DNA from 4 places in the Exiguobacterium sp. EA-TM-5 genome. Region 1 is predicted to be linked to each of the others. Evidence: riboswitches for the same ligand, from Rfam matches in the RefSeq annotation. Region 1 holds a riboswitch; each other region holds the start of a gene.

Region 1 (7,927 bases):
TCCCCGAGTGACGCGATGTTTCCTGTCCGTGTAAACGATTCAGGTACGAGTCGTTTCGCGATTTTCGTAAAGACTGGACCGGCGATGATGACGGTTGGAACAGCAACGATGAAACCATACAATAAGACTTCCCCGATATTTGCTTTATACTCCCCAGCAATGACGGTCGGACCTGGGTGAGGTGGTAAGAATCCGTGCGTGACGGATAGGGCAGCGACCATCGGAATCCCGAGATATAAGATCGAGACACGAAGTTGACGTGAAATCGCAAAGACGATTGGAATCAACAGAACGAGGCCGACTTCGAAGAAGAGTGCGATCCCGATGATGAACGAAGCGACGACGACTGCCCATTGGATGTTCTTTTCCCCGAATCGTGCAACAAGTGTCATGGCGATTCGCTGCGCCCCCCCGGCGTCAGCGATCAGCTTTCCAAGCATGGCACCAAGACCAAAGATCAGTGCTAGGTGACCGAGCGTTCCTCCGATACCAGCTTCGATCGTTTTGACGATCTGATCGAGCGGCATGCCGAGTAACAGTGCAACGCCAAAGGACACGATGATGAGTGAGACGAACGTATTTAATTTCAACCCCATGATGAGAACGAGCAACGCAACGATCCCAATTCCTACGATGACTAAAGGCATGATGACTTCCCCCAAAAGATTAAGTTAGTTTTCTTCTTGAATCAAGCTCCGTTGATACGCAGCAATCCGTTTATGATCCGCGGACAATGTCCGCGCCAAGCTAATGAAGATCGGTAATAACTGACGGTATTCATGCATCGCTTCTTCATTTGGTACATGGCGATGTGTTTCCCCAATCATCTCGGAGACGACTTCGAACGAATCGACTTCCCCAGTCGCGTACAGTCCGAGAATACAAGCACCGAGACATGAACTTTCAAAACTTTCCGGAATGACGACTTCCGATTCAAAGATGTCCGCCATCATTTGGCGCCAGACTTCAGAACGAGCAAAGCCACCCGTCGCCTGAATCCGTGTCACGGGACCGTCCATGCACTCAATTAGAGCAAGGAAGACGGTATACAGATTGTAGATGACACCTTCAAGTGCTGCCCGGATCATATGCTCTTTTTTGTGCGAGAGCGTCAAACCGAAGAATGAACCACTGACATCCGGATTCCAAAGCGGTGCTCGTTCACCGGACAAGTAAGGGTGGAACAACAGTCCATCAGATCCCGGACGGACGCGCTCGGCAATCTTCGTCAGGACAGCGTACGGATCGATGCCGAGACGTTTCGCTGTCTCGACTTCTGCTGAAGCGAGTTCATCTCGGATCCACCGTAAAACCATTCCACCGTTATTGACAGGTCCGCCGATGACCCAGTGGTCTTCGGTCAGGGCGTAACAGAACGTCCGTCCTTTTTCATCGGTCTGCGGTCGATCAATGATCGTCCGGATAGCACCGCTTGTTCCGATTGTGATCGCAATTTCCCCCTTGCGAATCGCGTTGACACCTAAGTTAGAAAGGACACCGTCACTGGCACCGACTAAAAATGGTGTATCAACGGACAGTCCCATTTGTCGTGCATAATCGGCATTCAGTCCGGTGCATGACGTCGTCGTCGGTACAGGTTCCGATAAATAGCTCGCATCGATTCCGGCGACGTGTAACGCGCCCGTATCCCAGGCTAATTCATGAATATTGAAGAGACCTGTTGCTGAAGCGAGAGAATGATCGATGACATATCTGCCGAATAGTCGTTGGAAAACGAATTCCTTGATCCCGATATATTTTTTCGTCTGAGCATGGAGTTCCGGACGATCTTCGACGAGCCAACTGATTTTACTGAGCGGTGACATCGGATGAATCGGTGTACCGGTCCGATGATAAATCGACAGACCGTACTGTTCCTTAATTTTGTTCGACCATGCTTCACTCCGACTGTCCGCCCACGTGATACAGGCAGTCAATGGTTGGTGTTGTGCGTCCATTGCAATCAAACTGTGCATGGCACTGCTGAATGCGACGAACTTCGGTGGCATGCTCGGATGACGTTTTGTGATCAAGCGGATCGATTCGAGTACGGCATCAAAAATTTCTTCCGGATCTTGTTCTGCCGTCGAACGATTCGGCGTATGGAGTGGATAACCGACATTCGTTTGTCCGATGACCTCTCCTTTTGTCGTAAATAAGACCGCCTTCGTGCTCGTCGTTCCGATATCGACGCCTAACATGTATTCAGTCATGTGAATCGACTCCTTTCGACATCATTTGTTGCGTTTTCCAGAGATCTTCGACTTCCTGGACATCATCAAAGTTCTGATGCAAGGAAGCGACCATCCGTTCACGATCTCCTGTCTCGATCGCTTCGATGTACAGGGCGTGGTTCGCGAGGATGCGTTCGAAGTCTTCGATGTCTTCCTCGAATCGTACCCGCATCGATAGGAGGATGAAACTTTCCATGACCGGTTTAAGGTTTTGCCAAATCATACTGACATACCCGTGGTCAATCGAGCGAATGATTGTTTCGTGAAACAGCACATCTTGGAATGAAAATTCATCGGCATCCTTATATTTAATAGCGACCTTCATCATTTCGAGAATTTTGCTGAGTTCACGAACGAGCTCCGATCGTTCGATCTTGACGAGTCGCTCAAAGACGAACGTCTCGATGAGCAGCCGGACATCATAGATTTCCTGGATATCGCGCTCGGATAAACCGACGACGACCGCCCCCATCCGTTCCAATCGAATCAACTGTTCGGATGCAAGGATCTTTAACGCATCACGGATGGGTGAGCGACTAACGGAAAAGTCAGAGGCTAACTTGTTTTCAGATAAAATGGTACCGCTTTCAATACTTCCTGAAATGATGCGCATCCGTAGCTCGTATGCAACACGATCGCCAGCGGAAGCTTTTGATAACCATTTCAAGGGATATAACAGTTCTGACATGGAATCACCTGATTTCTAAAGTTAGTATACTTGTATACAAGTTAGTATAAACGTTTTTTTCTGAAATGCAAACGCTTAACTTAAATTTTAGTGATTCAAGCAGGAATCAGGAAAATCGTTTTCGATATGTTAGGGTGAAGAAGTAAGTGACGTGTAGAACAAATAAGGAGGAGATCGTACATATGCATATTTTAGTCGTAGGTGCAGGGGCAGTCGGAGGATATTTCGGAGGTCGTCTTGCTGAAAAAGGTGAACAGGTGACATTCCTCGTTCGTCCGAAACGTTATGAACAGCTACAAAAAACAGGACTGCAAATCACTAGTCCTCACGGTGATATCACGATCACGCCTCAGTTAGTGACGCGCGACATGCAACCGGATCATACATTCGACGTCGTCTTGCTTTCGACGAAGGCTTATCACTTAGATGACGTATTGAAGGATCTTGCGCCATTCGTTTCGGAGGATACATATATCATTCCGTTATTAAACGGGATGCAACATATTCGCCGGTTAACAGAAGTCTTCGGAGAAGATCGAGTGCTCGGTGGTCTTTGCTTCATTGAATCGACGCTTGATACAGAAGGGCGTATTGTACAGACAAGTCCGTCACACCGGCTGTTATTTGGTTCACGGATCGGTAAACCAACAGCTCGTCTGGAGGAAATTGCAACACGTTTTGCGAAAGCAAAGGCGCCGATGGCGTACTCAACGCACATCATGGATGACATGTGGCAAAAATATCTGTTCATTTCGACATTCGCTGGCGTGACGACACTATTTCGCTCTGCCATCGGTCCGATTCGGCAAGAACCTGTCGGGCGTCAGATGATCATAGACGTCATGAAGGAATCGAAACAGGCAATGGAAGAACAGGGTGCGGTCTTCAATGATGATGTAGAAGCTGTACTGATGAAACAAATGAATGCAATGGAAGATAAGATGAAATCGTCGATGTTGCGGGATATGGAAAAAGGTCAACGAGTAGAAGTTGATCACTTTTTTACTACTTTACTAAAAACAATGTCTCAACGTCATCTTCAACTCATCGAGTCAAATTTAGGAATCTATCAAAAAAATCAAGAAATGCATGTTGACTGAATTATCTGCATTCTGATATGGTTAGGAACAATTACATACTTATCCAGAGAGGTGGAGGGACTGGCCCTATGAAACCTCAGCAACAGGTCGAAAGATACTGTGCTAATTCCTGCGGGTGCTGCACCCGATCGATAAGATTTCCGAATTGTCGACCGACGCATCCGTGAGGATGCGTTTTTTGTTTGAAATAGGTGGAATGAGGAGGAAATGGATTCATGAAAACGAGCGGGGCTTTTCGACGAAAGATGGAATCACGTCATCTGATCATGCTGTCGTTAGGTGGTGTTATTGGAACAGGATTATTTTTAAGTACGGGTTATACATTGGAACAAGCAGGGCGCGTCGGAACGATTCTGTCTTACTTAATTGGGGCCGTCGTCGTTTATCTCGTCATGTTAAGTCTCGGTGAACTGGCTGTACATATGCCGGAAACTGGTTCATTCCATAAATACGCGACAAAGTATATCGGACCCGGCACAGGTTATACAGTGGCTTGGCTCTACTGGCTGACGTGGACGGTCGCCCTCGGTTCAGAATTCACGGCAGCAGGCATTTTGATGCAGCGTTGGTTCCCATCCGTTCCTGTCTGGGTGTTCAGTGCATTATTCGCTACGATGATCCTTGGTATTAACGTTTTGAAGGTCCGTGTCTTTGCTGAAGTCGAATTTTGGTTCTCCGCTATTAAGGTCGTAACGATCATTGCTTTCATTTTACTTGGTGCAGGAGCCATCGTCGGCTTCATTCCACTGCAAGATGGTAGTCCAGCCCCATTCTTTTCTTCGTTAACCGAAGGTGGATTGTTCCCGAATGGCGCTTTCGTCATCTTCATGACGATGCTCGCAGTGAACTTTGCTTACTCGGGCACAGAATTAATTGGTGTAGCAGCGGGTGAAGCAGTCGATCCGAAACGGACGATTCCGCTTGCAATCCGGACGACGATTCTACGATTGGTTCTCTTTTTCGTTGGTACGATCATCGTATTAGCCGTCTTGTTGCCAACGGAAGGAAAGGGCGTACTCGAAAGTCCATTTGTAGCCGTATTTGAACGGATCGGTATTCCCTACGCAGCAGACGTGATGAACTTTGTCATTTTGACGGCGATCTTATCGGCAGCGAACTCGGGACTTTACGCGGCCTCACGGATGCTTTGGTCGCTTGCGAACGAACGGATGATTCCGCGCTTCTTCGCCCAGGTGACGCCAAGCGGAGTTCCACTTCGAGCTGTATTGTTCAGCATGCTCGGTGGAGGACTTGCCTTGCTGTCTAGCATCTATGCAGCAGGAAGTGTCTATATCGCGCTCGTCTCGATTTCCGGACTTGCTGTCGTCGTCGTCTGGATGAGTATCAGCGTTGCGCAATATCGCTTCCGGAAACAATTCCTCCGCGAAGGGCATACGGTCGACGAATTGGTCTATCGTACACCACTGTTTCCATTCGTACCGATTGCAGCCTTCGTTGTCTGTTTGATTTCCCTAATTGGGATCGGATTTGATCCGACACAACGTATTGCTTTGTACTGCGGTATTCCATTCATCGTGATCTGTTATGTCGTTTATGCGTTCACGAATTCTTCTCAGAAACGGAGTGTTGAAGATGTCCCGAATCAAAAATCCAGTTGACCAACGATTACAGAAAGTTCCCTTCCTGATTTTAGATGGAGCGCTTGCGACCGAACTCGAACAAAAGGGATTTGACCTGAACGATCCGCTCTGGTCAGCGCGTCTCTTGATCGAAGCACCAGAACAGATTGAGCGTGTCCATAACGATTACTTCGAAGTAGGTGCCGATGTCGCGATCACCTCAAGCTATCAAGCAAGTATCGAAGGGTTCAAGCAACGTCACATCACAACCGAGGAAGCAGAGAAACTGATCCGACAAACGGTCACTCTTGCGCAAGACGCACGGACGCGTAGCGGAAAGAATGCCGCACTAATCGCGGGATCTGTTGGTCCTTATGGTGCCTACTTAGCAGATGGATCTGAATATCGCGGTCATTATGGTGTGTCAGCTGATGTGCTAGAAGCCTTCCACAGACCGCGGATCGAAGCATTGATTGAAGCGGGTGCGGATCTGCTGGCGTTCGAGACGATTCCGTCACTTGAGGAAGCTGTCGTGTTGTTCCAGATTCTCGAAGCGTATCCGGAAGTATCTGCTTGGCTGACGTTCTCGCTTCAAGATGCGACGCACATCAGTGAGGGAACACCACTTGCGACATGTATCGAGACGATCGGACAACATCCGCAACTTGCAGCGATTGGTGCAAATTGTTTTCCGGCATCTTACACGACCGATTTCATTCTTCATGTCAAAGCATTGACGAACGTACCGATCATCGTCTATCCGAACTCCGGCGAGGTTTATGATCCGGTCGCGAAGACATGGTCGGGTACGAATCAGTGCACATCGTTCCAAACTGTCGCAAAGACGTGGTATGAAGCTGGGGCACGATTGATTGGCGGTTGTTGCCGGACGTCACCCGAACATATTGCGCAAATTCGTTCGGTCTGCCGAGTTTCTCAAACATGATGAATGATGGACGAAAAAAGAACGGACGCGAAATCAATCGATTTCGCGTCCGTTCTTTTAGATAAGGTGTGATTCCGTTACCGTTCGCGCAAGGCGCGATTGAATTGTTGCAACAGGCGTCCGAAATCTTCCGCATCATCCGAAGGCCAATCCGTCAATAGACGTTCGATGCTCGCGAGACGTGCTGTTCGATAAATCGTGAGTTCTTGTTGTCCTTTATCCGTGATGTGATAGAAGAAGGCCCGTCCATCCATCGGATCTTTTACTTTTTCAACGAGTTGTTTCTGATCGAGTGCCGCTGCTTGGCGACTGACGGTCGAAACATCGAGCTGAAGTTCGCGGGCAAGTGTTTTGACACCGACGTTGCCGGAATCTGATAGTTGACGCAGTAAGAGATAGGAAGCACGATCCAAATTGCGATTGTCTGCCGTCGCTGTCGTTAAGCGCCGGATCAGAATCGCTAACTCCAATTCAATGGTTTCGAGTGATTGTTGAGACATCGGGTATCTCCCCTTTCGAAAAGTCTCTCTGTCCCTCATGATTACCCAATGTGGATAAGCTGTCAATGCGAAAAGCAGGAGGCTTGACAGAGTTGTAGTTGTATTATACAATCATTTTTGTTCTTTTAATTGTATCATACAACTTTAGTAGATGAGAAACGAACGACAAAGGAGAATTCAGATGAAAGCTTATGAGTCGATGAAACAAGAGGTCATCACAGTAAACGATACAGATCCGATTCGTACGGTCATCGAACGATTCATTCAATCTGGTATTAGCGGCGTACCCGTCATCAATGCACAGCAGGAGGTCGTCGGGTATATCAGTGACGGAGATATCATGCGAGCGATCGGGAAACACAAGGACATCATCGTCGATACATTCTTATATGTAGATGTTATCAAAGGAGACGAAGAAGATTATGAAGATCGGATTCGTCATATCTTGAATCGATCTGTCATGGAACTGGCACGCCGGAAGGTCGTAACAGCGGACGCTGACACAGAAATGGAAGAGATTGCAGCGACACTCGGCGCAAAACGAATTAAAAAACTTCCGATTCTCAAAGCAGGACGTCTTGTTGGAATCATCAGTCGAGGCGACGTCATTCGCCATTCGTTTAAACAATTTATGTAACACATTCAATAGAAAGAAGGGACACTATGGCACTTGCTGAAAAAACAACTACGCTTGAGCCGGAAACGGTATTAGCAGAAAGCAAACACGGATTATTCCATCAGCCAGTTGCTGTCTGGGCAGTCTTTTTTGCCAGTATCACAGCATTCATGGGAATGGGGCTCGTCAATCCGGTCTTACCAACGATTGCCGAGAATTTAGAAGCATCCAAAAGTGAAGTAACGCTCTTATTTACAAGTTAT
Region 2 (7,927 bases), 260 kb from region 1:
TGAAAACGTTTTTTCAGTTAGAAGACAAAATAGATGTTTTTGTAACATAACTGAAATAATATCTTCGAATATTACAAAGTAAGAAACGCAGAGGATTGTTGACGACGAATCAAAAAAAATATGATACCTTTAGTTCACGAAAGAAATTAGATACCTCCTAATGTATGTATGGAAGTATACTGAATGCAGTTGAATTTATAAAGAATAGGTGAAGAACATGCCAACAACTGATAAAAAAGATAAACCAGAACGTTCCTATACACTGGCTCAATTAAGCCAACTGACACTAAAAGAACTGTATGAAATCGCAAAGACGAAAAATGTCCCACAATATCGGGAAGCTCGTAAACGTGAGTTGATGTTCAAGATTCTCAAAGCACAGGCTGAATCGACTGGTCTTTATTTCCTCGAAGGGGTACTCGAAGTCATCCCTGGCAATCCACAAATGCAAAACGATGGTGGCTTCGGCTTCCTTCGTCCTATCAATTATTCCCAATCCTCTGAAGATATCTATATCGCAGCTTCTCAAATCCGACGCTTTAATCTACGTAATGGTGATGTCGTTACAGGTAAAGTCCGTCCACCGAAGGAAAACGAACGTTTCCAAGGACTACTTAGCGTGGAAGCCGTTAACGGTGAAGCACCGGATACAGCGCGTAATCGTTTATTCTTCCCGGCACTGACACCAATCTATCCGGATCGTTTGATGCGTCTTGAGACCGAACCGCGTCATCTATCTGTTCGTGTCATGGATATGATCGCACCGGTCGGATTTGGTCAACGTGGTTTAATTGTCGCACCACCAAAAGCAGGGAAAACATCATTACTCAAAGAAATCGCGAACTCGATTCAAGAGAATCATCCTGATGTCGAACTGATCATTCTCTTGATTGATGAGCGACCTGAGGAAGTGACAGATATCGAGCGTTCGGTTCCGGGAGCGGATGTTGTCAGCTCGACGTTTGACGAAACACCAGACAACCACGTTCGGATTTCAGAACTCGTGCTTGAGCGGGCAATGCGACTCGTCGAACATAAGAAAGATGTCGTCATCTTGATGGATTCAATCACGCGTCTGACACGTGCCTATAACTTAACGGTGCCGCAAAGCGGACGAACGCTCTCAGGCGGGATTGACCCAGCTGCATTCCATAAACCAAAACGGTTCTTTGGTGCGGCGCGAAACATCGAGCATGGTGGTAGTTTGACGATTCTTGCAACAGCACTTGTCGAGACAGGATCCCGTATGGATGATGTCATCTATGAGGAATTCAAAGGGACGGGGAACATGGAACTTCATCTCGATCGTAAGTTGTCGGAACGCAGAATCTTCCCAGCGATCGATATCCGGAAATCGGGTACACGTAAGGAAGAACTGTTGCTTCCAAAAGAGCAGCTTGATGCGCTCTGGACGATTCGCCGGACGATGAACGAGTCGAACGAGTTTGTCGATACGTTCCTACGAAAGATTCGTGATACGAAAAATAATGAAGAATTTTTCGTCGAACTTGAGAAAGAACAGAAGAAAGCGGTCCGACGCGCACCAGCAAAACCGCGTACCGTCAAGAAGGAAACACCGACGGAAAAATAACTATTGCGACGCATAAAAAAATCGTTTAGTATAGGAAGGTAACTTACTCTGGCTCAGCAAATGAACCAGGGCGGAAGGAGAGAAATCAACCATGAAACAAGGAATTCACCCTAACTACAACAAAGTAGTATTTATGGATTCAACGACTGAGTACAAATTCTTAAGCGGTTCTACTCGTTCTTCGAACGAAACAATCACTTGGGAAGATGGTAACGAGTACCCACTCATCCGTGTGGATGTGTCTTCAGACTCGCACCCATTCTACACAGGTCGTCAAAAGTTCAACGCGGCAGATGGTCGTGTCGATCGCTTCAACAAAAAATACGGCCGCAAGTAATGACTTGTCGGTTCTTAAAAAAACAGCCTGCCTCCATTACGGAAGCAGGCTGTTTTTGTATAGACTGAATTGTGAACGGTAAGCGAGATACGTCTTCAAGACGAACGAGAAGGCGATTCCACCAGCAATCCCGATTAGATACGGCATGACTTCAGGATGTGCCAAGATATAATCCACGACTTTATGGAACGAGAGATGACGACCGACGAAATAGCCGGCGCCCAAGAACACGCTGATCCAGATTAAAGCACCTGTATACGCGTAACTCGCAAACACGCGAAACGGCATTTTCGAGACACCTGCAAAAAAGGCAGAAAGCTGACGGAGACCAGGTATGTAGTAACCGATGATCAAAACGGATTTTCCGTAACGTCGAAATCCAGCTTCAGCGGAAAGGATATGTTTTTCTGAGATACGCATTTTCGGTCCGACGCGGTGCAGTAGTGGCATACCGAGTTTTAAACCGAGTAAATAACTAATCGTCATACCGATACAACTTCCTGCGTAAGCGGCAAGAATCGTACCGAACAGCGGTAGATTACCTTGATGCATCCAAAATCCGGACAAAACGAGTAGGGTCTCATCGGGAACCGGTAATCCCACGATACCACCTGCGAGAAGAACGGAGAGACCAAGGGCACCATATTGGTGCAGGATGTCATGTAAGAGATGATGAATCGGGGACACCTTCTTTCGTGAGAATCTTCTTCTTCAGTGTACAGGAAATAGGGGACCGTTGGAATGAAAGGACAAAAATTCTAGGGAAAGAAAAAATGAATTTTGATTTCCGGAAGTCAACCCTTTTTCTCAATACCGTTTCGAGCTATACTCGTTAAAGTGACTATTTTTAGAGGACGGTGTCGGACGATGATGCATGTAATAAATCAGTACGGCTGGATCGAAGTAATTTGTGGCAGTATGTTTTCCGGGAAATCGGAAGAGTTGATTCGTCGTGTCAGACGGGCGCAGTACGGCAAACTGCCTGTTCAAGTATTCAAGCCGGCGATCGACGACCGATACCACGAAGAACATGTCGTCTCTCACGTTGGTAATTCCGTCGTAGCGATTCCGATGGCGACGAGTCGTGATCTCTACGCAGCAGTAGCAGAAGAGACACAGATCGTCGGTATCGATGAAGTTCAATTCTTTGATGATGAAATCGTACAAGTCATCGAAGCACTCGCACAAGACGGAAAACGCGTCATTTGTGCAGGGCTTGATCAAGACTTCCGGGCAGAGCCATTCGGCAAGATGCCTGAATTACTGGCACGTGCAGAATTCGTGACGAAGCTACAAGCAATCTGTCTCTCCTGTGGGGATCCGGCTTCTCGGACACAACGTTTGATTGACGGAAAACCAGCGAACTATGATGACCCGATCATCCTAGTCGGTGCTTCAGAGTCGTATGAGCCACGGTGTCGCCATTGCCATGAGGTACCTGGAAAGCCGAAGCCACTTCAATCTGTGCAACACCAAGAAAATTAAAAAAAGACGGACCGTTTGCGGTCGTCCTTTGATTTAGCAGCTGTTCAATTCCATCCGGAAACGAATAGCTGCTTTTTAATTTATCCTGTTTCTTGCGAAAACTGACACGATTGTTCGATAAAGCGAATCGTCTCACGGACGATTACATCTTGGTCATGATCGAGTGTCGCGACGTGGTATGAATTGAGTAGACAGTAGCTTCGTTTATCATTCGTTCCGATATGACGGTGCAAGTAATCTGAACTCGACGGTGGAACGACGTGATCGGTTGCGGAATAAAGAATCAACGTCGGAAGGAGAATCGATCCCAAGCGTCCTTTCGTCTCATCCATCAAGCGGACGAGTTCGAACGCGCAACGACTTGGAACGAGATCGTAGATGATTTCAAAGGCGGACCGCTTGATATCCGGTGCCCCTTCCGGTAAGTACTGAGGACCGTCATCAAACGAGAGTGCTTCATACGACGGAACGGAAAGTGCGGCGTTGATCGTAATGATGCCGGCAAACGGAATCCCGTCAGCAGCGAGCGATAACGCGAGCGTCGCCCCCATCGATTGACCGATGACGAAAACTTGGTCGCATGTTTCTTGTAAACGTGAATAACCGTCTTGCAGGCTTTGTTTCCAACATCGTGCAGTCGATTGTTCGAACTCGCGGACGTTCGTTCCGTGTCCTCGCAAACGTGGCGCATAGACGGTAAAACCTTCAGCAGCAAATGCTTCACCGACGTCGCGGACACTTTGAGGAGTTGCGTTAAAACCATGACAGAGCAGGATTCCGATCGATCCACCTTGAAGATAAAATGCTTCAGCACCAGTCAATACAGGATAGTTCATCATTACTATTTTTCCTCCATTCATGAAAAAAACTCGTCGACGTCACTGCTTGGACGCCCACGAGTTTTTCACCGTATCATCCAAAGCCGCGCTTTGCTGGTCGGAGCACCTTACAGATTGCAGGTTGCCGTGAAGTCATAGAGCCAGGTCTCTCGTTCACTCTTGATAAATATCATATTGGAATTGTCGGATTAATCATTGAAACGATGGTAGCACGTTCGAAAATGACTTGTCAAATCGTTCTTGACGAATCATGATTCGTTCTTTAAGCTAATCCATAACTTGTCAATCAATCGATATGCGCCAAATGGATTATTTTTGAAAAGTTGGTTGACTTTTAAAGGTTCGACCCGTAATGTAAAAATTAGTTTTACGACATAAGCAACAACGCAACAACACACATACGAATTTCATACCGCAATACTTATCCAGAGAGGTGGAGGGACTGGCCCTGCGAAACCTCGGCAACAGACTCATTATGAGCACTGTGCCAATTCCATCAGACAAATGTCTGAGAGATGAGTGGAGTGGATTCTGCCACTGTGCGGATCCAGGTCTCTTCTTGTTTCTCAAGAAGGGACCTTTTTTTGTTGAATGAAGGGGGAAAATGGAATGATTGCATTTCATCAAGTCAAAAAAACGTACGTCACGAAGGATCAGACGATCGCAGCGCTCGACGGTGTCGACCTGACGATCGAGAAAGGCGAAATCTTCGGTGTCATCGGCTTTAGCGGTGCCGGGAAAAGTTCATTGCTCCGCTGCGTCAACCTGTTAGAACGACCGACGTCAGGAACCGTGACGGTCGATGGGGAAGATTTAACACAACTATCACCGAAGAAACTACGCCAAGCAAAACAGCGGATTGGGATGATCTTTCAACACTTCAATCTATTGAATGCGAACACGGTCTTTACGAATGTCGCGAAGCCACTCGTTCTCGCAGGCATCAAAAAAGATGAGATTCGCCGCCGGGTGACGGAGTTACTCGAATTCGTCGATCTGGCGGATAAGGCAGATCATTACCCGGATCAATTATCCGGTGGACAAAAGCAACGTGTCGGTATCGCTCGTGCACTAGCGACGCAACCATCCGTCCTTTTATGTGACGAAGCGACGTCAGCGCTCGATCCTCAGACGACACATCATATTCTGCAATTATTGAAACGAATCAATGCCGAATACGGGATCACGATTCTTTTGATCACCCATGAGATGGGCGTCATTCGGGAGATTTGCGACCGCGTCGCCGTCATCGAAGCCGGGAAGCTGATCGAGTCAGGAACAGTCTTTGATGTCTTTTCAAACCCGCAGACTGAGACAGCGAAAAACTTCGTCCGGTCCGTCATGCATGACGAGATTCCAGCATCGATTCGCCAGTTGATCGAATCACGGAATGCGAATCCAATCTATAAGATTCATTTCCTCGGTCATCACACAGGGCAGCCGCTCTTGTCACAAGTTGCGAAACGTTTTGATGTTGATGTCAACATTTTGCACGGTAGCATCACGGAGTTGCAGGAGACGCCGTTCGGCACTTTGCTCGTTGAATTAATTGGTGAAGCGACTGAAGTGAAACGAGCCTTACAGTACATTGATCAAGCACAAGTGACGGTCGAGGAGGTGCTAGCTGATGCTAGTTAATTACAGTGATATCTGGACAGCATTTTTGCAAACGATGACGATGGTATCCGTCTCACTCTTATTCTCGACCTTAATCGGCTTACCGCTTGGCATCTTGCTCGTCGTCACACGAAAAGGCGCATTACTTGAGAACGTCCCGCTATTCACGTTCTTCAATAGCATCGTCAATATCTTCCGCTCGATTCCGTTCATCATCTTACTCGTCGCGATCATCCCATTGACACGGTTGATCGTTCAGACGTCGATCGGAACCGAAGCCGCCATCGTCCCACTCGTCTTTTACGCCGCACCGTACATGGCACGGCTGATCGAAAGTTCCTTGCTTGAAGTCGATAAAGGTGTCCTTGAGGCAGCAGAAGCAATGGGCGCAACGCCATTCCAAACGATTTTCCGCTTCCTTTTACCGGAAGCACTCGGTTCACTCGTTCTTAACTTAACGATCGCGACGGTTGGGTTGATCGGGGCGTCAGCGATGGCAGGCGCGATCGGTGGCGGTGGACTGGGCGATTTAGCAATCACGTATGGTTATCAACGATTCGACACGAAAGTCATGATCATCACGGTCGGGATTCTCGTCATCTTAGTTCAAGGCTTACAGACGACAGGTAACATCGTCGCACGAAAAATTAGAAGACATTAATCAAAGGGAGCGATTCAGCCATGAAAAAAGCAGTAGCGATTGGAGCAACACTAACGACGATTTTATTTGCCGGGTGCTCAGCATCGGGAGAAGACGAAAAGACGATCAAACTCGGGGTCAGCGGTTCGGATACTCAAGTTTGGGACTACGTCGCGAAAAAAGCAGAGAAGGAGGGCATCAAAATCGAGCTCGTCAAGTTCTCTGATTATGTCCAGCCAAACATGGCACTGGCTGAGGGCGAGATCGACGCCAATGCTTTCCAGACGATTTCTTACTTCAACGCATTCAAGAAGGAACATAAGTTGAAGCTGTCACCGATCGCAACGACTGTCATTGCACCGATGGGCATTTACTCAGATAAATACAAGGACGTCAAAGACATTCCAGTCGGTGGCAAAATCGCTGTTCCGAACGAAGCAACAAACATGGGACGCGCCCTCTTATTACTGCAAGAAGCAGGTCTAATCAAGTTGCCGGACGACTTTGACGGCAATGGTTCAGTCGATAAGATCGTCGAAAATCCGAAGAAACTGAAAATCGTCCCAATCGTTGCGGGGCAAACACCGCGCGTCTTACCGGACGTCGCTGCGTCGATCATTAATAACGGTATTGCTGTTGACGCAGGACTCAATCCGATCAAGGACTCGATTGTCCATGAGAACGAAACAGCCAAACCATACATCAATATCATTGCAACACGGACGGAAGACAAGAACAAAAAAGAACTGAAAAAGATCGCGTCGCTTTACCAACAAAAAGATGTCGCGGCTTTCATTAAAAAAGAGTATAAAGGCAGCTCAATCCCGACGTTCGTTCCACTAAGTGACATCGGCGAATAAATTCAAAAGGAGAGTGGACAGTATGACGACACCAGTACGCACGACATGGGTAGAGACGATTGAACAGGACATCGAACAAAAACGGGAATCCTATCTTGAGACGAGTCACCGGATTCATGCGACACCGGAAATCGGTAACGAAGAATTCTTTGCTTCGCGACTACATGCAGAACGCCTGACGGCTGAAGGCTTTACGGTAGAACTTGGCGTCGCTGGGCACGAGACAGCGTTCTTTGCGAAAAAGTCGAGTGACCGACCAGGTGCGACGATTGCTTTTCTAGCCGAATATGATGCGTTGCCAGGCATCGGTCATGCATGTGGGCACAACATCATCGGAACGACGAGTGTCGCAGCAGCGATTGCGCTCAGTAAAGTACTCGATGAAGTCGGTGGGGGTGTCGTCGTCCTCGGGACTCCGGCTGAAGAAGGGGGACCAAACGGCAGTGCGAAAGGCAGTTTCGTCAAACATCAGTTGCTTGAAGGGATCGATGCAGCCTTGATGGTTCATCCGTCGGGACAAACGCGGATCACCGGTTCTTCCCTTGCGGTCGATCCACT
Region 3 (7,927 bases), 700 kb from region 1:
GTTTGTCGGTAAGCTGGAAAATAATCAGAATCGGCTCCTGATCCGAATCGTACACATAACTGATCGTATATGGCTGGCTGAAGAATGGATTTTCCTTGATGATACTCAAATAGGCGATATCCAGTATAACGACATTTACTCTCAAAGAGACTATCCTGTTCTTGATATCCACCCCCGAGATGTTGTTCGACAAGACCACGCGCTTTTGCGTGAAGAATCGCTTCATACTCAAGCCGCTGATTTGGAAATATCTTTGCTTCGTCTCGCTTACAGCCAATCAAATGACCATGGGCATATTCGTTTCCAAGCAATACGAAATATCCACCAATCGGTTCGCCATCGAGTTCTGCAATCAATAGTAATGGCTCACAGAGTGGGTTCACCTCAAACAATTGTTCAAAATAACTTGCAGTAAAATAGTAATGAGCTGAAGCGTTCTTCCGGTCCATCGTTTCATGATACAACGCTAAAAAAGTAGGTAAATCTTCTTTTGTTCCTGTTCTAATTGTTAACGGTGAAGCGAGTGACTTCCGAATCATGCTTCTCGTTTTCTTATGGAACGTCTGCATGATTTCTTCTAGCGAGGGGCGTAAATCAATGCTCGTCGTATGACGGATGAAGGAAACTTTTGTCCAGTCCTGCATCAGTCTCTCATTGCCCGTCAACGGATTAAAGCGAATCATTTCCGAAACGATTGCCTCTTTTTCCGTCCACTTTTCAAACAATAAACGTGCTTGCTGAATCTCAGATGTAGTCAAGTGACCGACGACTTCAGGTCCACCGTAGCCATAAGGCGTAATGAGATCTGAATAGGCTGTATCAAAAATACGACGTTTTAAAAAGGGATAAAACAGTGTTCCTGCATAACCCTTATAAAGGAATAACACCGCTTGTTCAGACGGTCTAGCGTTGAGCGTGACGTATTGGTGACTGTAGAAGATATCAAGCGGCTGTTGCTGTACCTTTGTCGTCCAAGTTGTGGCATCTGTGATGAATTGACACCTTTCCATTCGTGCACCTCCAGTCAAAAAGAAGCAACGTTCACATGACCTTTCTTTTTCAGATCCTTGATTAAAAAGTACCCGTTTCCCTACCGAAATATTCCATATTAATAAATGTTTGTTTTATAATTTGCGAATGAATGATGTAACAAAATAGACAGCGGATATTGATCCGCTGTCTATTAAATGACCCTTACGATGTAATTTTAGGAATGGCACGAAGGAAGACCACACCTGCTAAGAGAATCAATCCAATCAACGTCAAGAAGACCGCTGACATACCGGATAAATCGTAGATTAATCCTCCAACGGTCGGACTGATCATCCGCCCCGCTGAAGCAGCGATATTGACGTATCCTTGGAACTCTCCTTCTTTTCCGATTGGTGCAAGTCGCGCAGCCATGGCTGGGACAGCTGGCCAGATGAACATTTCACCAATCGTCAGGATGATCATCGCGACGAGAAACATCTTGAATCCTCCGGCGAACGGAACAATCAGGTACGATAACAGGAAAATCCCTGTACCAGTCATCAGTTGTCGTTTCAAATCGTCACCAAACCACCGCAAGATCGGGGTGAGAAGTGGCTGTGCAAAGACGATGAGTGCTCCATTGATCGTCCAAAGAATCGAATACTCGGAAATCGTGACACCGAGTGATTTCGTATGCACAGCAAATGTACCTTGCCATTGTACATACACGAACCAAAGTAAGGCATAACCAATCGAGACGAGCAACATCGTTCGCGCTGCACCGCGTGCGAGTGGTGTCCGTGTCGTTTCGGTCTCGTCATGCGTTGTATGCATCCGTGCCGGTGCCTGAATCCAGGACAAGCCGATGAACAAAATGATTGCAAACGCGATGTACAGTACGAGGTTAGCAATGAAGATGTATTGAATCGAGAAGGCAGCAATTTGACCACTGACAGCCGTCCCAAGGGCTACACCGACGTTTTGCGCGACATAGATCGCGTTAAAGGCACGGCGTCCACCTTCTGGCCAAATGACACCTGTCATCGCATAAATCGTCGGGAAGACCATCCCACCGACAAATCCGATTAGACCAAGCATCGCGACGTATCCGACATACGTCTGATGAAACAGCAATAAACCGACGGAAGACAAGACAAGTCCGATGACACTGATAACGAGCGTTTTTTTACCACCGAGGCGGTCAAACGCCTTTCCACCTAAGTAGTTTCCGACGATTGCGAGTGCCGAGTTGACGAACAACGCCATCCCTGCTTTTGTCATCGACTCCCCTAAATATTCATGAATATATAATGTATTAAACGGCCATAAAAAAGAGGATCCCGTCGTATTGATGGCCATCGCAAGGACGAGGATCCAGACCGCTTTTGGTAATTTTGGCATACCTGTGGTCCTCCTATTTCATTCTCAACCTTGCCACTTTACGCAATCCGTCCCCTCTCTGTCAAGCCACTTCACTTTTCGTCAATGATTCAAAAGATGGTATAATGCAAGAGGAATCATACACACGATAATCATTTATTAAAGAGAAAAACAGACCATAGGAACAGGAGTCTATGCCATGCCACTTGCCCGTGTACTACCTTATACCAAACAATTGCTTGAGTCCGTCATCGAACCCGGAGACTGTGTCGTCGACATGACTGCTGGAAATGGGCATGACACACAATTCTTAGCAGAATGCGTCGGCCCAGAAGGTCGAGTCCTTGCGTTCGATGTTCAAGCACAAGCCATCGAGGAATCGACACGTCGTCTCGACGAAGCTGGAATGTTAGAACGCGTCGATCTTTATCACGAGAGTCACATCCATGTCGGTGCCCGTTTATCAGACGAACAACGTCCGGTTCGTGCTGGTGTCTTCAATCTCGGATATCTTCCCGGAAGCGATAAGTCGATCACGACGACAGGTGAAGAGACGCTTGAAGCGCTCGATGCTCTCCTCCCGGTCCTTGCTCCTGGTGGTCTTGTCGTCCTCGTCGTCTATCATGGTCACCTTGAAGGAAAACGAGAGCGCGACGCTGTGCTTGATTACGTGACGGCTCTTGATCAGCAAGATTACGCTGTCCTTCAGTACCGCTTCTTGAATCAACAGAATCATCCACCGTTCATCATCGCGATTGAGAAAAAAATGCGCTGACAGTAGAAATGAAAAAAGTGATGGCTTCCACTATGGAAACCATCACTTTTTTCACTCTTCGACTAATTTAAAGAACAGCAACAATTTTTCTGCAAATCGTGTATTCAATCGTTCGAAGCTGAAATGCGGAAAACCATGTAGGCGCTGTAAGTAAATCTGATCGCCACCCATTTTCCGACATACTTCGAGCGTCAACTTGACGTCTGCGAACTGATCGTCCGGTGCATAAAAACATGCTAAGTTGACACGAGGTAATTTTTTTCGCTCCTCATCATGTACGACGATTTCCTCTTCGATTTCTCGATATTGTGCATACGTCAACTCACCAATCCGAACGGTATCTTCCGTACTTTGACCAAACGGCAATGTACCGAGTGGCGCATCAGGACGGAAACGATCAAATGCACTCGCGAAAACTTGTTTGACACCCCCAAGTTGTTTTGACGGATGCCAATCAAACAACGGTGAAATGAATGCAAGGCTTGCGACCGGTAATTCATATTCTTGTAGAAGACGATTGACGACGAGTGCGCCCATGCTACAAGCAACGATATGAATCGGTAGCTTTCGTTTCCCGGCTTCGCGTAATGCTTCTTTCAATAGTTGACCATGCTCTTCAAACGAGATGCGACGTGGTGCGTCGACGAGTAACACTTCATACTCTCGTTCGAGCACACGAATCAAGGCTTCACTCGGACGAGCACGTAATTGCAATGGATAGATTAATACGATGATTCCTGTTGGTTGTTCAACCACAAACTCACCTCTTCAATTCATACTTCCTTTTCACGATACCTTATTTCAGACGCACACGAAACCGTCCCAAGACGGATTTCACGACGCAATATGGCGAAGTCGAATGACAGACTCTGCTTGACCAAACACTTCTTCTGTCATCTCGCTCAATTCCTCAAAACCGAATGAGGTCAAGAACTGACGTGCTTTATAATTACGTGCCTCCACGTAAACTTCGAGTGGGACAGCTCCTTGTCGTTCGAGTTCACGAATCAGACGTCTTCCGATCCCGTTTTGCTGATATTTTGGCAAAACGTATAGACGAATGATTTCCCATGTTCCCTCGACATCAACAGCATGAATGAATCCGACGACTTCCTCATCGATGATTCCGACATAAAAATACTCTCCCCGTGCTTCTTCCGCCGTCCGGATCGCACGAACAACCTCCTCTTGCGGATACGCTTCCTGCACGAAATGAGCTTTCGAGCGTTCAGAATAGATTTCTTCATACGTATCCAACCAAGATGTGATGGCGATATCATGAATACGTCCTGCATCAGCTGGAATTGCTTCGCGTATTTCCATAATCGGAACCCCCCTTTTTATTCGTACGGATTGACTCATGTACTTTTACCCTCTTCTAGAAAAAACATTCGTCTCCTGCAAAGTTCCGTGGAAACAAAAAAGTCCGGAAACCCTTTAAGGATTTCCGGACGTATTGCTTATGCGAAGCGTTTTGCTTGTTCTTCAAGAACTGCCGCTTTATCTGTTTGCTCCCATGGAAGCTCAACATCTGTACGACCGAAGTGACCGTATGCAGCTGTTTGACGATAGATCGGACGACGGAGATCAAGCATGTTGATGATTCCAGCCGGACGAAGATCGAAGTTTTCAGCAATCAATTCGACGAGTTGTGCTTCAGGAAGTTTTCCTGTGCCGAATGTATCAACCGCGATTGATACTGGGTGTGCGACACCGATTGCGTATGCGAGTTGAACTTCTGCTTTGTCTGCAAGACCTGCAGCAACGAGGTTCTTCGCGACGTAACGTGCTGCGTATGCAGCTGAACGGTCGACTTTTGTTGGATCTTTACCAGAGAATGCTCCACCGCCGTGGCGTGCGTATCCACCATACGTATCAACGATGATCTTACGACCCGTTAATCCAGCATCTCCTTGTGGTCCGCCGATGACGAAACGACCAGTTGGGTTGATGAAGAATTTCGTTGCTGCGTCGATGTATTCAGCCGGGATGACTGGTGTGATGACGTGTTCTTTCAAGTCAGCTTGGATTTGCTCAAGCGTGACTTCTTCCGCGTGTTGTGTCGAGATGACGATCGTATCGACACGAACCGGCTCGTTGTTCTCGTTGTATTCGACCGTGACTTGTGTTTTTCCGTCCGGACGAAGGTAGTCGAGTTGACCGTTTTTACGCACTTCTGCCAAACGGCGTGCGAGACGGTGCGAAAGTGAGATTGGAAGTGGCATGAGTTCGGGTGTTTCTTTCGTTGCATAACCGAACATGAGACCTTGGTCTCCTGCACCGATTGCATCGATTTCTGCATCAGACATGCTACCTTCACGTGCTTCAAGCGCTTGGTCGACACCAAGAGCGATGTCTGCTGATTGCTCATCGATTGATGTCAATACAGCACACGTATCTGCGTCGAAACCATATTTCGCGCGTGTGTAGCCGATTTCACGAATCGTTTCACGAACGACTTTTGGAATGTCGACGTAAGTTGATGTCGTGATCTCACCTGCAACGAGAACGAGACCTGTTGTAACAGAAGTTTCTGCTGCAACACGTGCGTTTGGATCCGCTGCGAGGATTGCATCGAGAATTGAATCCGAAATTTGGTCACAGATTTTATCTGGATGACCTTCAGTGACTGACTCCGACGTGAATAGTCGGCGATTAAGGTTTGTCATGTATGACCCTCCCAAAAAAGAATTTGACGGTGTACTCATTTCCCCTAGTTGAGTGGGACGGTAAAATGAAAAAAACCTTTCCAAGTCCAAAAAATGGTCAGGGAAAGGTTGTGCGTTCTTCCTTTACCCTCTTATCGTTCGAAGTGTTTACTTCGCTTCAGGAGAGCACCTTTTCCCTCATTAATATATGAATTAATGTAGGACGGTTGCCGGGTTTCTTCGGGCCTTGTTCCCTCCACCTGCTCAGAATAAGAGTATCCGTTACGAATTACATGATATAAAGTTGTACCTACTCTGTCAAGCAAGGTTTCAAATTCTAGTCGAAACTTTTTGTAAGAGATGTTAAACTGTTAATGCTGAAAGCGTTTCCAGATAAATAGAAATCAGCATCAGAAAATGATTGCTCTCTCTTTAGTATGTCATATATAATGAATGTGTCATACTAAATGCAGTGAGCCAAAACCAACGTAGGGGAAAGGTGGGGTCAGGATGCCGATGACGGTCCTGAATATCGAAGAACTACTCAAGAAAGAGCATGTGTTCAAACAACTATCTGTTGCTGAACTTGTCGAACATGCGATTCGAAACGAAGAAGGTGTCCTTGCTGAGAACGGCGCATTATCTGTAGAAACGGGGAAATTTACAGGTCGTTCACCAAAAGATAAGTTCATCGTCCGTGATTCTTCCTGCGAGTCTCACATTGATTGGGGTCATGTTAACCAACCAATGGATGGAGATAAATTTGAACAATTGTTACAAAAGGTTCTTCGTTACATGAACGAAGCCGATCAGCTCTACTACACAGAAGCTGCTGCTGGTGCAGATACGCACTTCACCCTTCCGGTTCGTGTGCTCACACAATACGCTTGGCATAACCTCTTTGCCAAACAACTCTTTTTACGCGAATATCCTGAAGTGGCTGCCTTCGAACCGTTTACGGTCGTCTACGCACCACATTTCAAGGCAGATCCTGCCGTTGATGGAACGAACTCTGAGACGTTCATCGCGATGTCGTTCGAACACCGGATCGTCTTGATCGGTGGAACGGAGTATGCCGGCGAAATCAAAAAATCAATCTTTTCCGTCATGAACTACCTCTTACCACAAGAGAACGTTCTTTCGATGCACTGTTCGGCAAACGTTGGACACGAAGGAGACGTCGCTTTGTTCTTCGGTCTATCCGGTACTGGTAAGACCACCCTTTCCGCTGATGATAGCCGCCAATTGATTGGTGACGATGAGCATGGTTGGTCACACGATGGCGTCTTCAACATCGAAGGTGGGTGTTATGCGAAGACGGTTAACCTGTCGCGTGAAAAAGAACCACAAATCTTTGACGCGATCCGCTTCGGAACAGTCCTTGAAAACGTCGTGCTCGATGAAGCCCGTCATCCTGATTACGATGACACATCGTTGACGGAAAATACACGTGCCGCTTATCCGATCACGGCGATCGATAACATCGCTGTTCCATCACGCGCTGGTCATCCAAAGACAATCGTCTTCTTGACGGCTGATGCGTACGGTGTCTTGCCTCCGATCAGTAAATTGACGAAAGAACAAGCGATGTATCACTTCCTCTCAGGTTATACATCAAAACTCGCTGGGACAGAACGTGGTGTCACGGAGCCAGAAGCAACATTCTCGACGTGCTTCGGTTCACCGTTCCTTCCACTCATGCCTGAAAAATATGCAACGATGCTTGGGGAATTGATTGATCGTCACGGTGTTACCGTCTATCTCGTCAACACTGGCTGGACAGGTGGTGCTTATGGAACAGGCAGTCGAATGAAACTATCGTATACACGCACGATGGTCAATGCTGCTGTCAATGGCACGCTTGCAACGATTCCGACTGAAGAACACCCAATCTTCGGACTTCATATGCCTCTTGAAGTTCCAGGTGTTCCAAGTGAATTACTCAACCCTGTACGCGTCTGGTCAAACTCCGACGAGTACAACACACAAGCACGTTCGCTTGCTGAAAAATTCCAACATAACTTCCTTCGTTTCGAAAGTGCGACGGATGCGATTAAGTCAGCTGGTCCACGTCTATAAAATCGAGATTTCTGAGTTATACCAAAAAGTTAGATCCTGAATCATTTTGTTAGTAAATCTGAGTCCGAAAATA
Region 4 (7,927 bases), 520 kb from region 1:
TGCATTGCGAATTTGTTGAATATCCATCAGGTTCATCCTCTCTAAATGACTCGGATTGACTATTCCCCGTCTGGCATTCAATGAATCCTATCGTAAGCGTTTCTCCATCGCCATGACGTCGACATATTCTCCGTTCAATCGTCCTTGTTCCTTAAACGTTCCGACAATCCGGAAGCCGGAGCGGATGTAGAGCTTTTGTCCGATTTTATTGAACGGGAAGGTGAAGAGAATGAGTTTATGCATCTGATGATCACAGGCATGTTGTTCAGCCGTTTCAAGCAACCGTGTTCCAATCCCTTGTCCGCGATGTGTCCGAGTAATATAAACCGAAATCTCACCAACCGTCGCGTAGACAGGACGAGGATTATAAGGGTCGAGGGAGATGAAGCCGAGGATACCTGTTTCATCTTCTGCGACATATCCGGCATATCGCTCGGTTCGTTCCGTAAACCACTTAGTCATGAAGGATAAGTCCTTTTGGTCGGTCTCAAGCGTTGCGATCCGGTCTTCGATGCCTTCATTGTAGATAGCGAGAATCGCTGGTAAATCATGTTCCGTTACGGGACGAATATGCATGACGCTCACTTCCTCATCGCTTTTTCTTCATTATATCGGTTACGTGGCGATCTAGTGATATGTTTGTGAGATAAGAAAAAGCGACGATTCCCTTCATATAGAAGAAAATCGCCACTTTTATCGATCTTAAGAGACAGTTGACGTCTCGTTCTCATAAATCGGAACCCAGCCGTCTGTCGTGACGAAGATTCGGACGGCGACTACTTTACGATCGTCTTGAAGCGTAAAGTAGTGGCGTGTGTTGACAGGGACGGAAATCAGATCGCCAGGATTAAGTTCGATGTTGTAATAACCGACTTCCTCATCCTTGATGGCAAAGACACCGTGACCGCTGACGATGAAACGAACTTCGTCATCCGTGTGATGATGTTCCTTTTGGAAATTGACGAGCAACTCATCAAGGTTCGGTGTCGTGTCCGAAAGCGAAATGATATCAGCTGTCTGATACCCTCGGCGTTCTGATACGTCCTTGATCTCTGGAGCGAATGTATCGAGAATCGTTTGTTTGTCCGTATCCGTCAATGTGAAGTTCTCGACGAGATGCGCTGGAAGTTTCGAGACGTCCCATTGTTCGTAAAGAACACCGCGTGACGTAAGAAAGTCAGCGACTTCCGTTTGATCCGTATACCGTGTGTTTGTTTCTTGGAATAAGACTGTTGCCATAAGATGATTCCTCCTTTTAGTAGATAGATTGACGGCATGATTGCAACGTCAACGTATAGTTGAATAAAAACTCGAAGGCTTCGAGGTGTTTCTTTGCTTCAAAGGCAGTCGGTGCCCAAACCGTGATCCCGTGATTGCGAATCAGGACGGCGCCGCTATCCGCTGTGACGTGCGGCGCAAAAGCAGCGGCAAGCGTCGGGATGTCAGCGTGGTTCGGAATGATCGGTACCGTGACCGTTGCATCTTCTTCCCACTGTCCGAGTGCCTTGATGATTTCCTGGCCGGAAAAAGTGACACTGCCTTGGTCGCCATACAATTCTGAAATGACGTTGTTCGCAATCGTATGGACATGCAAGGAACAACCAGCGTTCGTTCGGTTGAACACTTCAACATGGAGCAATGTCTCTGCAGAAGGACGCCCGGGTTGCTCACCAATCAATTGCCCCGTCGCATTGACATGGACGAAATCGTCCGGAGTCGTCTGTCGCTTATCTTTTCCGCTTGCTGTGACGAGGAATTCGACCGGAACACTAGACGTCCGGATGGCAAGGTTGCCACTCGTACCGGGGAACCAGTCGCGTGCTGCGAGTTCTTGTTTGACGGCACGTAGTTCTTCATAACGTCGCATGAATATCATGTCGTCACCTCCGCTCGTGCTAAATCGTCGACGATATCGTGAAACGTCTCAAAAGGGGTGTAGGCGATATCGTTTGCTTCACACAACGTGATGAGATAATCACGGGCGTAGACACGATCCGCTTGTTTCGCGAGCTCGAAATCCGTCACCGAGTCACCGATAACGATGATGACGTCACCGTCTTTACGTAATGTACGAGCGACCGACGTTTTACAACAGCCGCAACCGTTCGTGCAATGGGCATCGCAGGCGTTTGGCCAATCGATATGGACGAATGGACCGCTAAAATCGGCGACATTACAGTAAATCTGCTCTTGTTCGAGGAAGGGTGCTAAGATCGGTTCGACGAAAAAGTCCATTCCACCACTGACGATTGAAAAATCAATCCCTTGGCGGCGACTATATTGAAGCAACTCTGAGAATCCGTCCCGAATGATTGCACGCTCTAACAAAAAGTCGAGATAGGCTGTTTTACCGTCGGATGGTAAGAGTGCGAACATCTGCCCGACACCACTTTGAATCGATAACGTTCGGTCAAGCACACCGCGTTTCAGCGGTTCGAAGGCATCAGTCGGTGCAAAGGCCTGCATGAGTGCGATGATATTATCTTGCGTTGTTACCGTGCCGTCGAAATCACAAAGAATTCGTACAGTCATGACTTGATCCCCCAAGCGTCGAGGGCAATCCGTAGTTCTTCATGACGAGATGCTGCCGTTGATAGCGATTCATTTGCTAGCGCCGCATCAAGTGCTTGACGGAAAGCAATGACACCAGCTGCTGCGCCTTGCGGATGACCATGCACACCGCCACCGGCATTGATGACGGAATCGATCCCGAAGTCGCGAACGAGTTGGGCGACGAGTCCTGGGTGAATACCGGCTGAAGGTACTGGGAAGATTGCTTTCGTCCGACCGAGGCGGGTCGCTTCGACCGCGATTCCGCGGGCGACATCCTTCGGCAAAGCGACATTTCCGTAAGGTGACGGGAATAACGTCAAGTCTGCTCCAGCAGCACGTGGGAGTGTGCCAAGTAAGACAGGAGCTGCAACACCGTGGTTCGGGCTAGCGATCAACGCGCCACTATATGATGGGTGATTAAAAATCGGAACAGTAATCTCCGGGTCACTTGCCAGTTCGCGTAAGACATCAAGTCCGTACGTGAAGGTATTCAGCAAGAAAGCGGTCGCTCCAGCATCAATTAATCGCTTGGCTTGATCTTTGAGCGTAAAGACGGGACCACTAAGTGTAATCGCATACAACGCCCGTTTACCGGTCCGGTGGAAGTGAGCGTCGATGACCTCACGTCCGATTCGTGCCCGGTCAATCGTTGGTGTTAACGGATTGTCGTATAGGATCTCATCATCTTTGACGAGATCAATCCCACCAGCGAGTTGTCCTTCGAGTTGGTCGCGAAGGAACGATAGATCGCGTCCGATGACTCCTTTGAAAATACTCATCAACAAGGGACGATCTTCGACACCAATCAAGGAGCGGACCCCTTCGATGCCGAACTTCGCACCTGGAAAATCTGGCGTGAATGTATCGGGTAACAACAGTTCCGTTAATTTGATTTCACCGTCGAGTGAGAGTTTGCCGAAGACGGTCGTCAAAATCGCGGAAAAGTCACGCGACACGTTGTGTTCCGGGTAACGAATCGTGATATATCCGTTACCGTCGCGTTCTTCCGTATGTACGACTTCCCCTTTGAACGAGGCGAGTTGTTGTTGTTCAAGATGATTCAGTTCCGTCCAAGAACCAACCGTCAAACCAAGTGCGAGTTGTTCAGCACGTTGTTCGAGTCGATCACGAACGGTCAGTTGATAAGTAGCAGTAATATAAGCCATGTCTTTCCTCCTTCAACAAAAAATGGTCCCTTGTCAGCGACAAGAGACCATGAATGATTCGAACGTGGACTCTTATCTGTCAGCTTAATAGCTGCAAGAATTAGCACCGTGCCAAAAGGTCGGTTGCTGCGACATCGTAGGGCTTGTCCCTCCGTCTGCTCTTGATAAGAATTGGATGAAATTGTGAAATCTAATTGCAATTTTTACATGAGAGTCACGACTTGTCAAACTATTTTTAGAAAATTTATTTTTTTGAAAATACTCTTTCTATAAATGGCATGAAAACGATGTCCGTTTCTCCTTGATTTTAGTTTGACAGCAAGGAAGTTGATTGCGTAAGATTCAAATCAATATCACACACGACAACTACATACGACTCTTATCGCGAGTTGGCAGAGGGAATTGGCCCGATGACGCCGCAGCAACCGACCACTAGGCACGGTGCTACATCCAACAGACGTTTCGTCTGAGAGATAAGAGGACGCAGTGACTTTCCTGCGCCTCTTTTCGATGACGAAAAGAGGCGCTTTTTCGTGTACCACATAGGGGGAAACTGACATGACATACAAAGCATTTACAGAACAGGACGCGATTGATCGTGTTCGGACACTCGGACTAATCGGAAACGGTCCTGTCGAAGCAGAAGAAATTGGTGACGGGAATCTTAACCTTGTCTTTCGGATTCGAGAAGGCGAACATCGGTTGATTTTAAAACAAGCATTACCGTATGCAAAGGTCGTTGGGGAAAGCTGGCCGCTATCGCTCGAGCGAGCGTGGATTGAGCAATCCGCACTCCGTGAATTCGCGCGACATGCCGTACCATTCGTACCACGTGTCTTTCATGCAAGTCATGAAGAAGCGTACACGGTCATGGAAGATCTCTCACATCTGACGATCGTTCGGAGTGGGCTGCTCGCAGGTGAACAGTATCCGTTGCTTTCAGAACACATCGGTTCCTATCTCGCCCGGACTCTATTCCATACATCGGACTTTGCGCTTGGTCCGGTTGAAAAGAAACGCGTCGCCCGAGCGTACTACAATCCAGACCTCTGTGACATCACGGAAAAACTAATTTTCACCGATCCGTTCCATGACGCGGAGACGAATGAAATTGAGGTTGGACTTGAAGAAGAGGTGGCACATCTATGGGCAGACGACACGCTAAAGCGAGAAGTCGCGAAACTCGAAGCCCTTTTCATCACAAAAGGCGACGCCTTGTTGCACGGTGATCTACATACAGGAAGCATCTTCGCCTCGGCAACGGAAACGAAAGTCATCGATCCGGAATTCGCCTTTTATGGTCCATTCGGATTCGATGTCGGGCAATTCATCGCGCATCTGTTCTTTGCGGCATATCCGGATTACCCAGCACTTCGTGATGCCCGGATTCGAGACATCGATACGTTCTGGCTGACATTTGCTTCAACATTCCGTGCTTTATGGGAACGAGAAGCGGTCGAACCGTTCCAGACATCGGGACTCGTTGATGATGTACTGAGCACGATTCTGCAGGATGCACTTGGCTTTGCAGGATGTGAATTGATTCGGCGGACGATCGGTCTCGCACCAGTCGCTGATTTAGAATCAATCACTTCAACGACGGAACGTCTCGAGCGGAAACGTCACGCCCTCCGTTTAGGAGCCGCTTTAATCAAGCGCCGGACGGAATGCCGAACATTTGATGATTTACGAAACTTTGACGTAACAGAGGAGTTAAGCCGATGAGTACATTCGTTCAAAGTATTCGTTACGAAAACCGTGTCTTGACGATTCTCGATCAGACGCGTCTACCACAGGAAGAACACTATGAAGTGATCACGGACATTGCACAAGCAGTCGAGGCAATTAAACAACTACGCGTTCGGGGAGCACCTGCGATCAGTTTATTCGGTGGATTCGTGCTTGTTCAGGAAGCGTACCGGCTCGAAGCACCGCTTTCGGTGTACAAGCAAACCTTGCTTGAGATATCTGCGACGTTACTTGCGACACGACCGACAGCTGTCAATCTGCGAAATGTCCTCGATCAACTGAACCCGATCATTCAAGACGGCACGTCCGTAGAAGAGATCCGCGAACGGTTGGAAAAACGAGTGGTCGCCTTATATGACCAGGATGCACAGACGTCACGTCAAATCGGGATTCATGCACTGGAATTGTTCCAGTCAGGCAACCGGATCCTGACGATTTGTAATGCTGGATCGATCGCGACCGCTGCTTACGGAACGGCACTCGCTCCGTTTTATATCGCAAAAGAGCGCGGGATTGAGTTATCTGTTTTTGCAAGTGAGACACGACCACTCTTGCAAGGTGCGCGATTGACGACATGGGAATTACAACGCGCTGGAATTGATGTCACATTGATCACGGATAACATGGTCGCCCATACGCTAAAAGAAAAACAAATCGATGCAATCATCGTCGGGGCGGACCGGATTACACGAAACGGAGATACAGCGAATAAAATCGGGACATTCCAATTGGCATTGCTCGCGCAAGCCTTCGGTATTCCGTTTTACGTCGCGGCACCACTCTCGACGTTTGACTTCTCACTTATTTCCGGTGACGCGATTGAAATCGAAGAACGGGATCCGAAGGAAGTGACGGCGATCCAAGGCGTTGCGACAGCACCAGCAGGCGTTGCTGTCTTCAACCCAGCATTTGATGTCACACCACATACGTTGATTACAGGAATCATTACGGAACTCGGTGTGATCACGCAACCAAATGAAGAAACGATTGAACAATTAGCGGGGCTTCAACCCTTAGGATAAGGAGATATTTCATGAAAAAATTAGCTTACGCCGTCCTAGCACCGGCACTGTTACTAGCTGCTTGTGCAAATGGAGAAGCGACGACGACAAAAGTCGTCAAAGATGTACCAAAAGGTGTTCAATCGAACGTGAAGATCGCCGTCATTCGTAACCTCGCATCGGATGATCATACGAAACAATTCCTTGATGGCGCACGAAGTGAAGGCGAAGCACTCGGCTTTAAAGTCAGTACGTTCATCTCGGAAGGGAACGACGTCAAGTTCAAGGAACTTGTCGCCCAAGCGATTCAGCAAGATTATGATGGTCTCATCATCTCGCACGGCAAGGAAGACTATGCCTATGACATGATCAAACCGGCGGTCGACAAAGGACTGAAGGTTGTGACGTTCGATACGGTCACGAAGAAAAAAGGGGCATCTCTAAAAGGCGTGACGGAAACGTTCCAAAACGATCATCAGCTCGCAAAGCTATCGCTTGATGAAGTGACGAAGGTGACGGACAAAAAGCCTGTCCGTGTCATCAAACTCTGGTTCGGACCAGGTTTTGCCCCACTCGATCGTCGTCAGGAAATCTATAAGACATACGAAGCAGACGGCAAAATCAAAACGCTTGAGACGGTTGGACCGACAAACTTCCAAGATGTCCAAGGGGATATCGCAACGAAGATGAATGCGATCCTCGCGAAATATCCGAAAGGAAGCATTGACGCCGTCTGGGGAGCGTGGGATGAAGTCGCAAAAGGGGCTTACAAATCGCTCAAGGATAACAAACGTCAAGAAATTCCACTGATTTCGATCGATGTCTCGAATCAGGATATCAACTTGATGCGTGAAAAGGGCAGCAACTGGGTCTCGACGAGTGCGGTGGATCCGTTCTTGATTGGACAGACGGATATGCGATTATTGGCTAAGAAAATCGCCGGAGAGAAGACACCGGATAGCTTTGATCTCGACGCGAAACTCGTTGAGCAAAAGGCATTGAAGCAGGATACGACGATGTACAATCTCGATACGATCATCAAAGGATGGAGCACATCGGAAAAATTCAATGAACCGTGGATGGACCGGTTGCGTGACGTCCATAAAAAACAATGACGTCTACTGTCTATCACCTGGAGATGACCGGTATTTCACTAACGTTTCCGGGAGTCCAGGCGCTCAAACAAGTCTCCTTTGAGGTGAAATCCGGTGAGATCCATGCGCTCGTTGGTGCAAATGGTGCCGGTAAGTCGACGCTGATGAAAGTCCTATCCGGAGCGGAAACGGCGGATGAAGGAGTCATTGGTCTCAACGGGGAAGAGCTGTCGATCACGTCACCTCGGGATGCGAAACAGATCGGGATCGATCTCGTCCAACAAGAGGTCGATGTGGCACTCGTTCCGTATCTGACAGTCGCTGAAAATATCTGTCTCGATCTGCTGACGGACGGAACGATGAC

What was found. Region 1 has a riboswitch for S-adenosylmethionine ahead of ACV3PA_RS02910 (amino acid permease). Riboswitches for the same ligand answer to the same signal wherever they lie in the genome.
Positions count from the first base shown of each region.
Region 2: linked by a shared signal. The riboswitch ahead of ACV3PA_RS04310 (alpha/beta hydrolase) and the one ahead of ACV3PA_RS02910 (amino acid permease) in region 1 are both predicted to bind S-adenosylmethionine.
Region 3: linked by a shared signal. The riboswitch ahead of metK (methionine adenosyltransferase) and the one ahead of ACV3PA_RS02910 (amino acid permease) in region 1 are both predicted to bind S-adenosylmethionine.
Region 4: linked by a shared signal. The riboswitch ahead of mtnK (S-methyl-5-thioribose kinase) and the one ahead of ACV3PA_RS02910 (amino acid permease) in region 1 are both predicted to bind S-adenosylmethionine.

Region 1 covers NZ_CM132670.1:538,278-546,204, forward strand. Annotated here, with positions in the region: gene ACV3PA_RS02890 (GntP family permease) at 1-647, opposite strand, end outside; gene gntK (gluconokinase) at 672-2,213, opposite strand; gene ACV3PA_RS02900 (GntR family transcriptional regulator) at 2,206-2,922, opposite strand; gene ACV3PA_RS02905 (ketopantoate reductase family protein) at 3,105-4,022, shown strand; SAM riboswitch class I at 4,059-4,160, shown strand; gene ACV3PA_RS02910 (amino acid permease) at 4,238-5,641, shown strand; gene mmuM (homocysteine S-methyltransferase) at 5,616-6,548, shown strand; gene ACV3PA_RS02920 (MarR family winged helix-turn-helix transcriptional regulator) at 6,626-7,048, opposite strand; gene ACV3PA_RS02925 (CBS domain-containing protein) at 7,230-7,685, shown strand; gene ACV3PA_RS02930 (MFS transporter) at 7,712-7,927, shown strand, end outside.
Region 2 covers NZ_CM132670.1:797,090-805,016, forward strand. Annotated here, with positions in the region: gene rho (transcription termination factor Rho) at 218-1,591, shown strand; gene ACV3PA_RS04295 (type B 50S ribosomal protein L31) at 1,683-1,928, shown strand; gene ACV3PA_RS04300 (DedA family protein) at 1,965-2,615, opposite strand; gene ACV3PA_RS04305 (thymidine kinase) at 2,799-3,413, shown strand; gene ACV3PA_RS04310 (alpha/beta hydrolase) at 3,494-4,252, opposite strand; SAM riboswitch class I at 4,320-4,421, opposite strand; SAM riboswitch class I at 4,671-4,774, shown strand; gene ACV3PA_RS04315 (methionine ABC transporter ATP-binding protein) at 4,862-5,890, shown strand; gene ACV3PA_RS04320 (methionine ABC transporter permease) at 5,880-6,530, shown strand; gene ACV3PA_RS04325 (MetQ/NlpA family ABC transporter substrate-binding protein) at 6,551-7,369, shown strand; gene ACV3PA_RS04330 (M20 family metallopeptidase) at 7,392-7,927, shown strand, end outside.
Region 3 covers NZ_CM132670.1:1,241,935-1,249,861, reverse strand. Annotated here, with positions in the region: gene ACV3PA_RS06450 (GNAT family N-acetyltransferase) at 1-1,010, opposite strand, end outside; gene ACV3PA_RS06445 (MDR family MFS transporter) at 1,195-2,373, opposite strand; gene ACV3PA_RS06440 (tRNA 5-(aminomethyl)-2-thiouridylate-methyltransferase MnmM) at 2,552-3,127, shown strand; gene ACV3PA_RS06435 (serine aminopeptidase domain-containing protein) at 3,179-3,883, opposite strand; gene ACV3PA_RS06430 (GNAT family N-acetyltransferase) at 3,962-4,450, opposite strand; gene metK (methionine adenosyltransferase) at 4,588-5,796, opposite strand; SAM riboswitch class I at 5,925-6,051, opposite strand; gene pckA (phosphoenolpyruvate carboxykinase (ATP)) at 6,286-7,854, shown strand.
Region 4 covers NZ_CM132670.1:17,067-24,993, reverse strand. Annotated here, with positions in the region: gene ACV3PA_RS00105 (MBL fold metallo-hydrolase) at 1-27, opposite strand, end outside; gene ACV3PA_RS00100 (arsinothricin resistance N-acetyltransferase ArsN1 family A) at 88-576, opposite strand; gene ACV3PA_RS00095 (1,2-dihydroxy-3-keto-5-methylthiopentene dioxygenase) at 703-1,239, opposite strand; gene ACV3PA_RS00090 (methylthioribulose 1-phosphate dehydratase) at 1,256-1,876, opposite strand; gene ACV3PA_RS00085 (2-hydroxy-3-keto-5-methylthiopentenyl-1-phosphate phosphatase) at 1,873-2,532, opposite strand; gene ACV3PA_RS00080 (2,3-diketo-5-methylthiopentyl-1-phosphate enolase) at 2,529-3,719, opposite strand; SAM riboswitch class I at 3,789-3,890, opposite strand; SAM riboswitch class I at 4,096-4,199, shown strand; gene mtnK (S-methyl-5-thioribose kinase) at 4,278-5,444, shown strand; gene mtnA (S-methyl-5-thioribose-1-phosphate isomerase) at 5,441-6,490, shown strand; gene ACV3PA_RS00065 (sugar ABC transporter substrate-binding protein) at 6,502-7,584, shown strand; gene ACV3PA_RS00060 (sugar ABC transporter ATP-binding protein) at 7,581-7,927, shown strand, end outside.